DNA from 2 places in the Burkholderia savannae genome. Region 1 is predicted to be linked to the other one. Evidence: predicted binding sites of a transcription regulator. Region 1 holds the regulator's gene; the other holds the start of a gene.
The links. Region 1 encodes FNR, which switches genes on or off when oxygen is low (the NO sensors DNR and NnrR bind a similar motif). Its sites were predicted from a motif close to TTGATNNNNATCAA; they were not measured.
Positions count from the first base shown of each region.

Region 2: WS78_RS25595 (universal stress protein) is a predicted target of FNR. The motif match lies at 4,379-4,392, and genes of this name have one in related genera.

Region 1 covers NZ_CP013418.1:2,260,650-2,266,560, forward strand. The annotation lists gene WS78_RS31025 (GNAT family N-acetyltransferase) at 1-499, shown strand, start outside; gene WS78_RS31030 (LysE/ArgO family amino acid transporter) at 680-1,300, opposite strand; gene WS78_RS31035 (LysR family transcriptional regulator ArgP) at 1,408-2,301, shown strand; gene fnr (fumarate/nitrate reduction transcriptional regulator Fnr) at 2,338-3,093, opposite strand; gene WS78_RS31045 (universal stress protein) at 3,243-3,710, opposite strand; gene WS78_RS31050 (hypothetical protein) at 4,158-4,388, shown strand; gene WS78_RS31060 (aldehyde dehydrogenase (NADP(+))) at 5,066-5,911, shown strand, end outside.
Region 2 covers NZ_CP013418.1:1,025,880-1,031,790, forward strand. The annotation lists gene WS78_RS25570 (zinc-dependent alcohol dehydrogenase family protein) at 1-875, opposite strand, end outside; gene WS78_RS25575 (universal stress protein) at 1,124-1,963, shown strand; gene WS78_RS25580 (universal stress protein) at 2,127-2,624, shown strand; gene WS78_RS25585 (universal stress protein) at 2,621-3,457, shown strand; gene WS78_RS25595 (universal stress protein) at 3,837-4,295, opposite strand; gene WS78_RS25610 (response regulator) at 4,873-5,520, shown strand; gene WS78_RS25615 (hypothetical protein) at 5,620-5,856, opposite strand.

The DNA of each region.
Region 1 (5,911 bases):
CGCGTGGGCGGCGTTGAATTCGGACGCCGAAGTCATCGCGTGGCTCGGGCGGCGCGCGCCGATGACGCTCGCCGACGCGCGCGACGACATCGGCCGCTTCGACGCGCATTTCGATGCGTACGGCTTCGGCCCGTGGGCCGTCGAAACGCGGGCCGACGGTGCGTTGATCGGCCTTTGCGGGCTTCGTCGCGTGCTCGAGGGCGGGCATCCGATGGCGCCGTGCGTGGAAATCGCGTGGCGGCAAGCGCGCCTTGCGTGGGGGCGCGGATACATGACGGAGGCCGCCCGCGCGGCGCTCGCGGATGCGTTCGGCGATCATCGGCTGGCCGAAGCATTCGCATGGGCAGCCGCCACGAATCTTCGATCGCAACGCGTCATGACCTGGATCGGCATGCAGCGCGCGGCCTCGCGCGATTTCGACCATCCCGCGCTTCCCGAAGGACATTCGCTGCGCCGGCATGTCGTGTATTGCATTCGGCGCGAGACATCGCATGCCTGACGGATGCGCGCCGCGGCGCAAGTCACGCCCTGGCGCGTCGAAGTTCTCGATTCAGCCGATATTCAGCCGATATTCAGCCGATACGAGGCGCGTGCGCGGCCAATACGGCACGCACGGCTTCGTTCGCGCGCGAGCGCCGCTCGCTGCGCATTGCGCGACCCGGCGCGCGCAGCCGCGCCGTCACCTCAATTGCACCGCGGCGAGAAACAGCACCATGCCGCCGATCGCGCCGTCGAGCACGCGCCATGCGAGCGCCCGCTTGAACCACGGCGCGAGCAATCGCGCGCCGTAGCCGAGCGCGACGAACCAGATCGCGCTGACCGCCATCGCGCCGATCGCGAACGCGCTGCGCGCGCCTTCCGGTTCGCGCGCGCCCGCCGTGCCGATCAAGAGGAACGTGTCGAGATAGACGTGCGGATTGAGCCACGTGAACGCGAGCGTCATCAGCACGATCGGCCATGCGCGCTGCGCGGGCGGCGCGACGGCCGCGCCCGTTGCGTCGAGCGTCCCGTGCCCGGGCTTGAACGCGCGGCGCAGCGCGCTCAGGCCGAACCACGCAAGATACGCGAGGCCGACGTACAGCACCGCGTGAACGAAGGTCGGATAACGCTCGACGAGCACCGATGCGCCGCCGACGCCCGCGCCGATCAGGAGCATGTCCGACAGCGTGCAGAGCAGCACGATCTTGCCGACGTGCGAGCGCATGATTCCTTGCCGGAGGATGAACGCGTTCTGCGCGCCGATGGTGACGATGAGCGATGCGCACAGCATCGCGCCGTGGGAAAAAGCGATCCAGTTCATGTTCGTTGCTGATTCAGGCGATGGACTAATGGAACGAGAGGCGCTAGTCTGCGGTGATCGCCGGAATTAGAAAAGCTAAATAATCTAATGCGGATTAAGGAAAACTGATGATCGACTACGCGTTGCTCGATGCGCTCGCCGAAGTGATCCGCCACGGCTCGTTCGAGCGGGCGGCGAAAGCGCTCAATGTGTCGCCTTCCGCGGTGTCGCAGCGCGTGAAGCTGCTGGAGGAGCGAGTGGGCAGCGTGCTCGTCAAGCGCGGGCAGCCGTGCGTCGCGACGACGTCGGGCGCGCTGCTGTGCCGCCACACCGAGCGCGTGCGCATGCTCGAAGCCGAATTGTCGGCGCACGTGCCCGGATTCGCCGGCGCGGCAACGGGGCCGTGGCCGACGCTGCGCGTCGCCGTCAACGACGACAGCGTCGCGACCTGGTTCGTCGATGCGGTCGGCCCGTTTTGCGCGGAGAGCGGCACGCTGCTCGATCTCGTGATCGACGATCAGGACTACACCGCCGAGCGGATTCGCGACGGCAGCGTGCAGGGCGCGGTGACGGCGCTCGCCGAGCCGATCCAGGGCTGCCGTTCGACGCGCCTCGGCCGGATGCGCTATCACGCGGTGTGCTCGCCCGCGTTCCACGCGCGCTATTTCGGCAACGGCGTCAACCGCGACGCGCTGCGGCACGCGCCGTGCGTGATGTTCAATCCGAAGGACAGCCTGCAGGCGCGCTTCATCCGGCGCGTGACGCGCGTGGATCTCGATCCGCCGCAGCACTGGATTCCGCACGTCGCGGGCTACCTGCGCGCGTGCGAGGCGGGGCTCGGCTGGGGCATGTGTCCGGAGCGGATGGTCGAGCGTCAGATCGCCGCGGGCGAGCTCGTCGATTTGTCGGAGGGAAGAAGCATCGACGTCGAGCTCTACTGGCAGAGCTGGCGATTGTCGATCGGCTGGCTGGACGAGTTTAGCGCGGCGCTCAAGGCGAGCGCCGCGCAGTTTCTGGATTGATTCGGCGCGAGGAAAGGCGCGACGGCGGGCGCGGGATTACAGGCGATGCAGGCCGTCGAAATCGACGATGCGCACCGTCCGGCCCTGCATCTCGATCAGGCCGCGCTTGTGGAACTTCGACAGCGTGCGGCTGACCGTCTCGAGCGTCATGCCGAGATAGCTGCCGATGTCCTCGCGCGTCATCCGCAGGTTGAATTCGTTCGGCGAATAGCCGCGCTTCATGTAGCGCGACGACACGTCGAGCAGGAACGCCGCGACGCGCTCCTCGGCGTTCAGCGAGCCGAGCACCATCGTCTGCGACGTTTCGCGAACGATCTGCTCGCTCATCAGCTTGTGCATGCGCAACTGCATCGTGCCGGCTTCCGAGCACAGCGTCTTCAGCGCGCTGTACGGGATCACGCAGACCGAGCTGTCCTCGAGCGCGACCGCGGTGCGCGGATGCGCGTCGTCGCAGATGCCGTCGAGGCCGAGGGCTTCGCCCGCGAGGTGCAGGCCGGTGACCTGTTCGCGGCCGTCATGGCGCGTCGCGATGGTTTTCAGCGATCCCGAGCGGACCGCGTACAGGTTGTCGAACGAGTCGCCTTCGCGGAACAGCGTCTCGCCGCGTCGAACCGGGCGGGCGCTGCAGATCACGGATTCGAGGCGCGCGAGCGCTTCGGGCGCGAGCCCCTGGGGCATGCAGAGGTGGCGCATCGCGCACGTCGAGCAGTGTGCGGCCTGGCGCGGCGCCCACGTGCTGGTGGCATGGACGGGAGCCGCGGCGGCGGCGGGTCGGGCGACGGGCGTAAGCATGATGGATGACTCTGAGGTTGAATCGGTAAAGCCATTGTCCCATCGTGGGCTAAGCCTGTTTAGCGACAAAACGCCGCGACTCCCCGTGCGATTTCCTTGTTCGGCCGCAACGCGTGGTTGCGGCGAAACATCGCAGCCGTTGCGTTCGATCAGTGTTCCCGATCTTCCGGATGCGCGGCGGCCGGGATCAGCAGCACGGGCAGCGCCGAGTGCCGCACGCACTGTTCGGCGACGCTGCCGAGCACGAGCCGCTTGAAACCGCGGCGGCCATGCGTGCCGAGCACGAGCAAGTCCGCGCCGAACGCTTTCGCGCCTTCGACGATGAGCGACGGCACGTCGGCGAGCGACGTCGCCTCGCCGATCTTCAGCGCGCCCTTCACGCCGGCTTCGTGCATCTTCTGCGCGAATTCCTTCGCCAGATCGTTGCCCTGCTGAAGCAGTTGCGTGCGCAGGATCGACGGATCGTAGCCGGGCACGTTGTAGTAGATCGCGGCGTTCTCCACGACGTAGAAGGGCTGCAGCTCCGCGCCGCTCGTCCTGGCGATGCCGAGCGCCGCGTCGAATGCGTGGCGTGCCGTTTCGCTGCCGTCGACTGCGACAAGAATGCGCTGATACATGATGTCTCCGTGGTGCGGTTGAGAAAAGATCGGCCGTTCGGCCGGTTGGGTTTGACGACGTCTTTTTACAAAGTAAACGATTACTGACCAGGGCGCAGCGAACTCGATGCGCAGCGATCCGGCGCGGCGAAGTAAACGCGGCGCCGGACTTTTCAGGATTCCGTCGGTCGCGGCGGATTTTTTGCGCGCGATCGGCGTATCGGCCGGATCGGTTCGCGTCGCGTGTCGCGGCGCCGTAATAGACTTGGCCGAGCCCCGGGCACGTTCGCCGAGCGGCGCGAATCGATGCTGGTTTGAAACGCGTCGGGCGAGAGCGTTCCCGACATTTCTTACGACGATCGACGAAGGCCGCGTGCGAGCGCCGAGGCCGCATGCGCAAGGGCGCGGCCGCCGCGCCCGCCCGCCGCCCGTTTCGTTCGGTTTCGTCCAACCGGAAAAGGAGGACACATGCCGTATGTCGCACTCGAGGTGTTGACCGAAGACGCCAACCGGTACGCGCTGCCGGACCTGATCGGCGTGGGCGGCGCTTCGCCCGATGTGCCGCATGTCTGCGAGATGCTGCTCGCGGACGCCCAGTGGCCGACGATTCAGGCATATCTCGATCGGCAGGAGCTGCCTTACAAGTTTGCGCGGCCGAGTACCGGGCGCAGAGTCGGGAGGAACAATCCGAGCTGGTAGGGCGGCGGCCGCGGCGAAGCGGGCCGATCGCCGGCCGGTGCGGGCGATGCCGGCGGCGGCGCGGATGTCGTCGCCGTCGCCGTCGCCGTCGCTATCGCTCGCGCAGCCGATGGGCGGCGCGCCGCCGGCGCAGGACGTATCCGCAAATCGATTCACGCCGGCGCTTGGCGGACGAGCGTCGATCGTCGGCGTTCGTTCGGGCCGGCTTCTCGTTCGCCGAGAATCCCGGAAAGCGTTGATTTCCGAAAACGCGCGTGTATTCCGCGGCATGCGCTCATGTCCGCGATTCGCCGTGGCAGATGCCGTTCGCGTCATGTGAACGGATCGTATCCGTCGCGCCACGTCGGCCCCGGGAACCTGCTGCATCGCTTGTTCGCCGCGATGGCGGCGTGCCGCGCCTTATCGTTGCGCGCGGCCTATCCCGCGTTCGCATGCCGGACTCGTTCGCCGCCGGCCCAGCCCGCTCCGCCTGTCCGCGCGCCGATTCGAGCGAAGCGGCGCGCCGCGCCGTCTGGCACGATAATGCGATTCGCGTGTACCCGATCGGCGCGGCCCGTCGAGCCGCCCGATCGCACTGACTCGTCCGATTCACCCGATTTACCCGATTCGCCTGCGGGCGGCGCGCGCGGCATCGCGCCGCCCGCCGCCCTCGGCAGATTTTTCAATCCGGAGGAAGCATGCAGATCACTGGGGAGATGTTGATTGGCGCGACCGCGGTGCGCGGCACCGAAGGCACGATGCGCGCATTCGATCCGACGCACGACGTCGAGCTCGAGCCGGCGTTCGGCGCGGGCGGCGCGGCCGAAGTCGATCGCGCGTGCCGCCTTGCGAGCGCCGCATTCGATTCCTTTCGCCAGGCGCCGCTCGAGACGCGCGCGCGCTTTCTCGAAACGGTTGCCGAGCGCATCGTCGGGCTCGGCGATCAGTTGATCGAACGCGCGCATGCGGAATCGGCGCTGCCCGTCGCGCGTCTCGAAGGCGAGCGCGCGCGCACGGTCGGCCAGTTGCGGTTCTTCGCGTCGGTGGTGCGCGAAGGCCGCTGGCTGAGCGCGACGCTCGATTCCGCGCAGCCCGAGCGCAAGCCGCTGCCGCGCGCCGATCTGCGCTTGCAGAAGATTCCGGTCGGCCCCGTCGCCGTGTTCGGCGCGAGCAATTTTCCGCTCGCGTTCTCGGTAGCGGGCGGCGACACCGCGTCGGCGTTCGCGGCCGGCTGCCCGGTCGTCGCGAAGGCGCATCCCGCGCATCTGGGCACGTCGGAGCTCGTCGGGCGCGCGATCCGGCAGGCGGTCGCCGATTGCGGTCTGCACGAAGGCGTGTTCTCGCTCGTCGTCGGCGCGGGCAACGCGATCGGCGAGGCGCTCGTCGCGCATCCGGCGATCAAGGCGGTCGGCTTCACCGGCTCGCGCGGAGGCGGCATCGCGCTGATGGGCGTCGCCGCCCGGCGGCGCGAGCCGATTCCGGTCTTCGCGGAAATGAGCAGCGTCAATCCGTTCTTCGTGCTGCCCGGCGCGTTGCGCGCGCGC
Region 2 (5,911 bases), 1.2 Mb from region 1:
GTGTCGACGAGCCGGGTCGTGATCGTGATGTTGCGGTCCCAGAGCGTCTCGAGATGCAGGTCCGCCTTCACGCCGTGCACGCCGACGTTCGCGATCACGCCGCCCGGCGCGATGATCTGCTGACACAGCTCGAACGACGCGGGAATGCCGACCGCCTCGATCGCGCAATCGACGCCGTCGCCCGTCAACGCCTTCACCTCGGCGATCGCGTCGACCTGGCCGTTGTCGATGCACGCGGTCGCGCCGAAGCGCTTCGCGACCGCGAGCCGGTTCGGGTCGGGATCGATCATCACGATCTGCGCGGGCGAGTAGAACTGCGCGGTCAAGAGCGCCGCGAGCCCGATCGGCCCCGCGCCGACGATCGCGACCGTGCCGCCCGGCTGCACGCGGCCGTTCAGCACGCCGCATTCGAAGCCGGTCGGCAGGATGTCGGACAGCATCACGAGCGCTTCCTCGTCGGCGCCCGGCGCAATCCGGTACAGGCTCGTCTGCGCGTGCGGAATCCGCACGTATTCGGCCTGCGTGCCGTCGATCCGGTTGCCGAGAATCCAGCCGCCCGTCGTGCAGTGCGAATACATCCCGCGCCGGCAGTATTCGCACTGCCCGCACGACGAGATGCACGAGATCAGCACGCGGTCGCCCTCCTTCAGCGTGTTGACCGCAGCGCCCACGCGATGCACGACGCCGACGCCCTCGTGGCCGAGAATGCGCCCCGGCTCGCAGCTCGGCACGTCGCCTTTCAGGATGTGCAAATCGGTGCCGCAGATCGTCGTGCGCGTGACGCGCACGATGACGTCCGTCGGCGCCGCCAACTCCGGCATCGGGCGCTCGTCCAGCGACTTGCCGCCGGGCCCGTGGTACACCAGCGCTTTCATGTCGTCTTCTCCGCTCGCGGGGCGTGGGATGCCCCTCGCGCCTCACTCTAGGCGCTTGCCGCGCACGCCGGTTGACGCGCATCAAGCGGCGCGGCCCGCCCGCGTGCGGCGCCCGCGCACAGCGCCCTGGCGCGGGCGGGCGGCCGGACGGGCTTTGATCTGAGTCAAGCGCCCCGCCCGCGCGCTTCATAGACTGGGGGCATACGCACAGACGGCGCCAGGCGCGCCGGTACCAAGGAGAACGAGCGATGAGCTACAAGAGCATCCTGGTCCATCTCGACACGAGCGACCGCGCGCGCACGCGGCTCGAAACCGCGCTGACGCTCGCGCGTCAGTTCGGCGCCCACCTGACGGCGATCTTCGCGATCTACACGCCCGAGCCCACGTCGTTCTACGTGATGGCGGGCACGGCCGACTACTTCGCCGACCAGGAGAAGCGGCGCGGCGAGAAGCGCGCGGCGCTCGAGCGCCTGTTCCATGCGGAACTCACGCGCGCGAACGTGCAGGGCCAGTGGATCGTCGCCGACGCGCGCGCGAACGACGCAGTGCCGCACTACGCACGCTACGCGGATCTCGTGATCGCCGGCCAGACCGATCCGGACGATCCGGAAACCTACGTCGACGACAGCTTCCCCGATACCCTCGTGCTGTCGGCGGGCCGCCCGGTGCTGCTGCTGCCGTACGCGGGCATGCCGTCCGCGATCGGCACGCGCGTGCTCGCCGCGTGGGACGGCAGCCGCGAGGCGACGCGCGCCGTCCACGACGCCGCGCCGTTCCTCGCGCTCGCGACGAAGACGACGATCGTCACCGTCAACGGCGCCGCGCAGGAGCCGCCCGGTGCGCGGATTCCGGGCGCCGACATCGCGCTCACGCTCGCACGGCATCACGCGAACATCGACGTGCGCGATCTCGAACGCTCGCGCGACTCGTCGATCGGCGACGTGCTGCTGTCGCACGCGTACGAATCGGGCTCGGATCTGCTCGTGATGGGCGCATACGGCCACGCGCGCTGGAAGGAGCTGATTCTCGGCGGCGTGACGCGCACGATCCTGGCGTCGATGACGGTGCCGGTCCTGATGTCGCACTGAGCGGCGCAAGGCGCGCGTTCGCAGCCGCCCGAAGAGGCGCGCGGACGCAAGGCCGCGCGGGCGCGCATCGCGCGGCCCGCAGTTCGCGCTGGGTAATGGCCGTTCCGGCGCGCGATGTGCGACCGGAAACGGCCGAAAACGAAACGGGTGTTGGGAGACAGACATGTATTCGATCATTCTTGTCGCGCTCGACGGCAGCGAGACGGCATCGCACGCGCTCGACGCGGCGCTGCAGCTCGCGGTCGACACGAACGCGCGGCTCGTGCCCGTCTACGTCGTCGACATGCCGGTGTTCGCGTTCGACACGCCGGGCTACGACCCGTCGATCCTCATCGACGCGTTCCGCGAGGAAGGCCGGCGCGTGCTCGACGACGCGCAGGGCCGGATGACGCGGCGCGGCGTCGCCGGCGCGCCGCGGCTCGTCGAGGTCGAGCCGCCGGGCGAGGACGTCGCCGAGCGCCTCGAGCGCGCGGCGCGCGAGATCGGCGCGAGCCTGATCGTGATGGGCACGCACGGCCGGCGCGGCGTCCGGCGGCTGATGCTCGGCAGCGTCGCCGAGCGATTGCTGCGGCACGCCCGCTGCCCCGTGCTGATGATTCCGGCCCGCAGCGCGCCGGCCGACGACGCGAACGCCATTCATCCGACGGAGGCCGTGAGATGAAATTCAAGACTTTGCTCGTCCATGTCGACGACAGCCGCCAGAGCGACGCGCGCGCCGAGTTCGCGCTCGACCTCGCGCGGCGCTGGGACGCCCACGTGATCGGCCTGTACGTCGTGAGCCAGGATCTGATGCGGCCGCTCTTTCGCAGCGACGAAAGCCTGCGGCTCGCGGCGAACGAGGCGCAGCACGCCGCGCGGCGCGACGCCGCGCAGGCGCGCTTCACCGCCGCGGGCGCGCGCGCGGGCGTCGGCTTCGAATGGCGCGCGCCGGCCGGCCCGCCCACCGACGTCGCGACGCTGCATGCGCGCCACGCGGACCTCGTGGTGCTCGGCCAGCCCGATCCCGGCGACGACGCGGCACACATCGAGCCGCATTTCGTCGACGACGTCGTGATGAGCTGCGGGGTGCCCGCGATCGTGCTGCCGTTCACGGGCGCGATGCGCACGTTCGGCGAGAACGTGCTGGTCGGATGGGACGGCAGCCGCGAAGCCGCGCGCGCGGTCACCGATGCGCTGCCGCTCCTCAAACGCGCGCGCTTCGTGACGGTGGAGAGCGTGCTGCGGCGCCGCAAGACGGGCGCGGATCTCGCGCCCGCCGGCATCGACGTCGCGGCGTACCTCGGACGGCACGGCATCCAGGCGTCGTTCTCGGCGTCGGCGCACGTGCCGGGCGTCGAAACGGGCGCGGCACTGCTCAACCGCGCCGCCGACCTGCATGCGGACCTGCTCGTGACGGGCGCATACGGCCACACGCGCACACACGAGCGCGTGCTGGGCGGCGTGACCCGGACGATGCTCGAATCGATGACGGTGCCGGTGCTGCTGTCGCACTGACGCCGCGCCGTCACGGCGCCGGCGAGCGGCATGGTCGCCGGCGCCCCTGCGTCAGGCCGGGCCGGGAGCCCGGCGCCTGAGTTCGCCGATCCGGCGCCGGCCGATATGCGCGAAAAGGCTCGATTTCCGGCCCCGTTTCCGGTTGCCGTCCGTTGTCGTTCGTTGCCGTTCGTTCGTTGCCGTTCGTGCGCGGCGGGCGTTGCATAGGTTGCACATCGCATCGCCCGCGCGACTTTCGTCATATGCCGAAGCCGACGATTCGCACGGCCGCCGCGCTCGGCGAATCAGCGGCTTCGCGACCGCGCGCCTTCGCTCGCCGCGCATGCCGTTTCCGCGGCGCACCATCCCAATGCGGCCGATCGCGTCGCGGCGATCCGCGTCACGACGCGAGTTCGTCGTGGCGACGCAGCAGCACCGGCCGGTCCGCCATCCGGAGCAGCGATTCCGCCACGCTGCCGAGCAGCAGCCTGCGTATCCCGTGGCGCCCGCTCGTGCCCATCACGATCAGGTCGGCATCGGATTCGGCGGCCGTGCGCATCAGCACCGCCGCGACATCCTCGCCATACGAATCGATCGCTCGCACCGAGCCCTCGACATGCTGCTCCGCGAGCCGCCCCTTCGCGTCGGCGAGCACGCGGGTCGCGATGTCGGCCGCCGAGTTGTCGTCCCCCTGCGGCTCGACGTACGCGGCGTTGACGTCGACGAGCTGCGGCTTGTGCTCGACGACGCAAACCGCCGTCACCGTCGCGCCGAACGTCTTGGCGATCTTGATCGCTTCGTCGAGCGCGACGCTCGCGCTGCGGCTGCCGTCGAGCGCCGCGAAGATTTTTTTGTACATGGTCGACACCTCCGGAAAACCTCACTCGAATCGCGTGCGAGCACGCCCTGCCGAGAGTCTCGCGCGCCGCGAGCAGGCCACCGTTGACGAGGATCAAGCGCGCGCTCGGGCACGCGCATGCGCCGGCACATTGCGCGCCGCGCATGCGGCGCTGCCGCATGCGCGGCACGCATTGCGTCAATCCCATTAGCCAAAAGCAATCAAATCGAGCACAATTTCGTCTCAATATTGATGAAATGAGGCTGCGGCACTCTTGCGACTGCGTCCGAGCGTTCGGGACGCCGCGTCGCTGCCCGCCTCGACCGGGGAGGATCTTGACGACCGCTCATACGACGGTTCGAAACGAACGCGCGCACGCCGCGCCCGGCGCCGGTTCGCCCGCGCGGGCACGCGCCGCCGCATTCGCGGCTGCCGACGCCGGCACGCCTGGCGCCGGCTGGGCCACGCGCGCGCCGGCTGCGCCGGCCCGCACGCGCGGCGCGCGGCCGCGCGTGCGCACGGCGCCTCGCGCCATCGAAACCGCCGTCCGCCGGCCGCCTTCCCCGATGCAATCGATTCGACAGGAAGATTTCCACCCATGATCAAGGTTCTGATTGCCGACGACCACGCGCTCGTGCGCGACGGCTTGCGCCACATCCTGCAGAACGCATCCGGCTTCGAGGTCGCGGGCGAAGCGTTCGACAGCGCGACGACGATCGCGCTCGTCCGCTCGACGCCCGCGCAGGTGCTCGTGCTCGATCTGTCGATGCCGGGACGCAACGGCGTGGAGCTCATCAAGCAGATCAAGGAAGAAAAGCCCGCGCTGCGCATCCTCGTGCTGACGATGCATGCGGAGCAGCAGTACGCGGTGCGCGCGTTCCGCGCGGGAGCGTCCGGCTATCTCACGAAGGAAAGCGCGAGCTCGGAGCTCGTCGGCGCGGTGACGAAGGTCGCATCTGGCGGCGTCTACGTGAGCCTCGCGATGGCCGAGCGCTTCGCGCAAAGCCTGAACGAGCCGGCGGAAACGCTGCCGCACCACCGCCTCTCGGACCGCGAATTCGATGTGTTCCGCCGGATCGCGTCGGGGCAGACGCTCACGCAGATCGCCGACGAGCTGTGCGTGAGCGCGAAGACGGTCAGCACGTACAAGACGCGGATTCTCGAGAAGATGCAGATGCCGCACGAAGCGGCGCTCGTGCGCTACGCGCTGCGGCACAAGCTGATCGACGACCCGGACGAGGATTGACGGCCGCCGCCCGGGCCGGCGCGCGGCGTCGATGCGGCGCTCCCACGCGCGACGGAGCCGCGGCACGCGGACGCGCGCCGTGTCTTGCCGTGCGCGGGCCTACATGTTGAATGCTTTCGACATCTTCAGCTCGATCCAGGTCATGCCGGCGCGCAGCCCCTCGACCATCGCGTCGCGCTCGGTCGGAAATGTCCGGCCGTGCCGGAACGCGTGTTTGAACGCCCCGCCCGGCGCGCCGTGCATCACCTTGATGTCGCACACGTAACCGCCCGGCACCGGCGACGTCGTCACCTCGACCGTCCAGTCGCCATCCTGAATGTTGCCTGACAACGTCATGTCGTTCTCCTGCCGAACCGGCCGCCGCGTCGCGTCGCGAAGCCGCGCGGCGCGC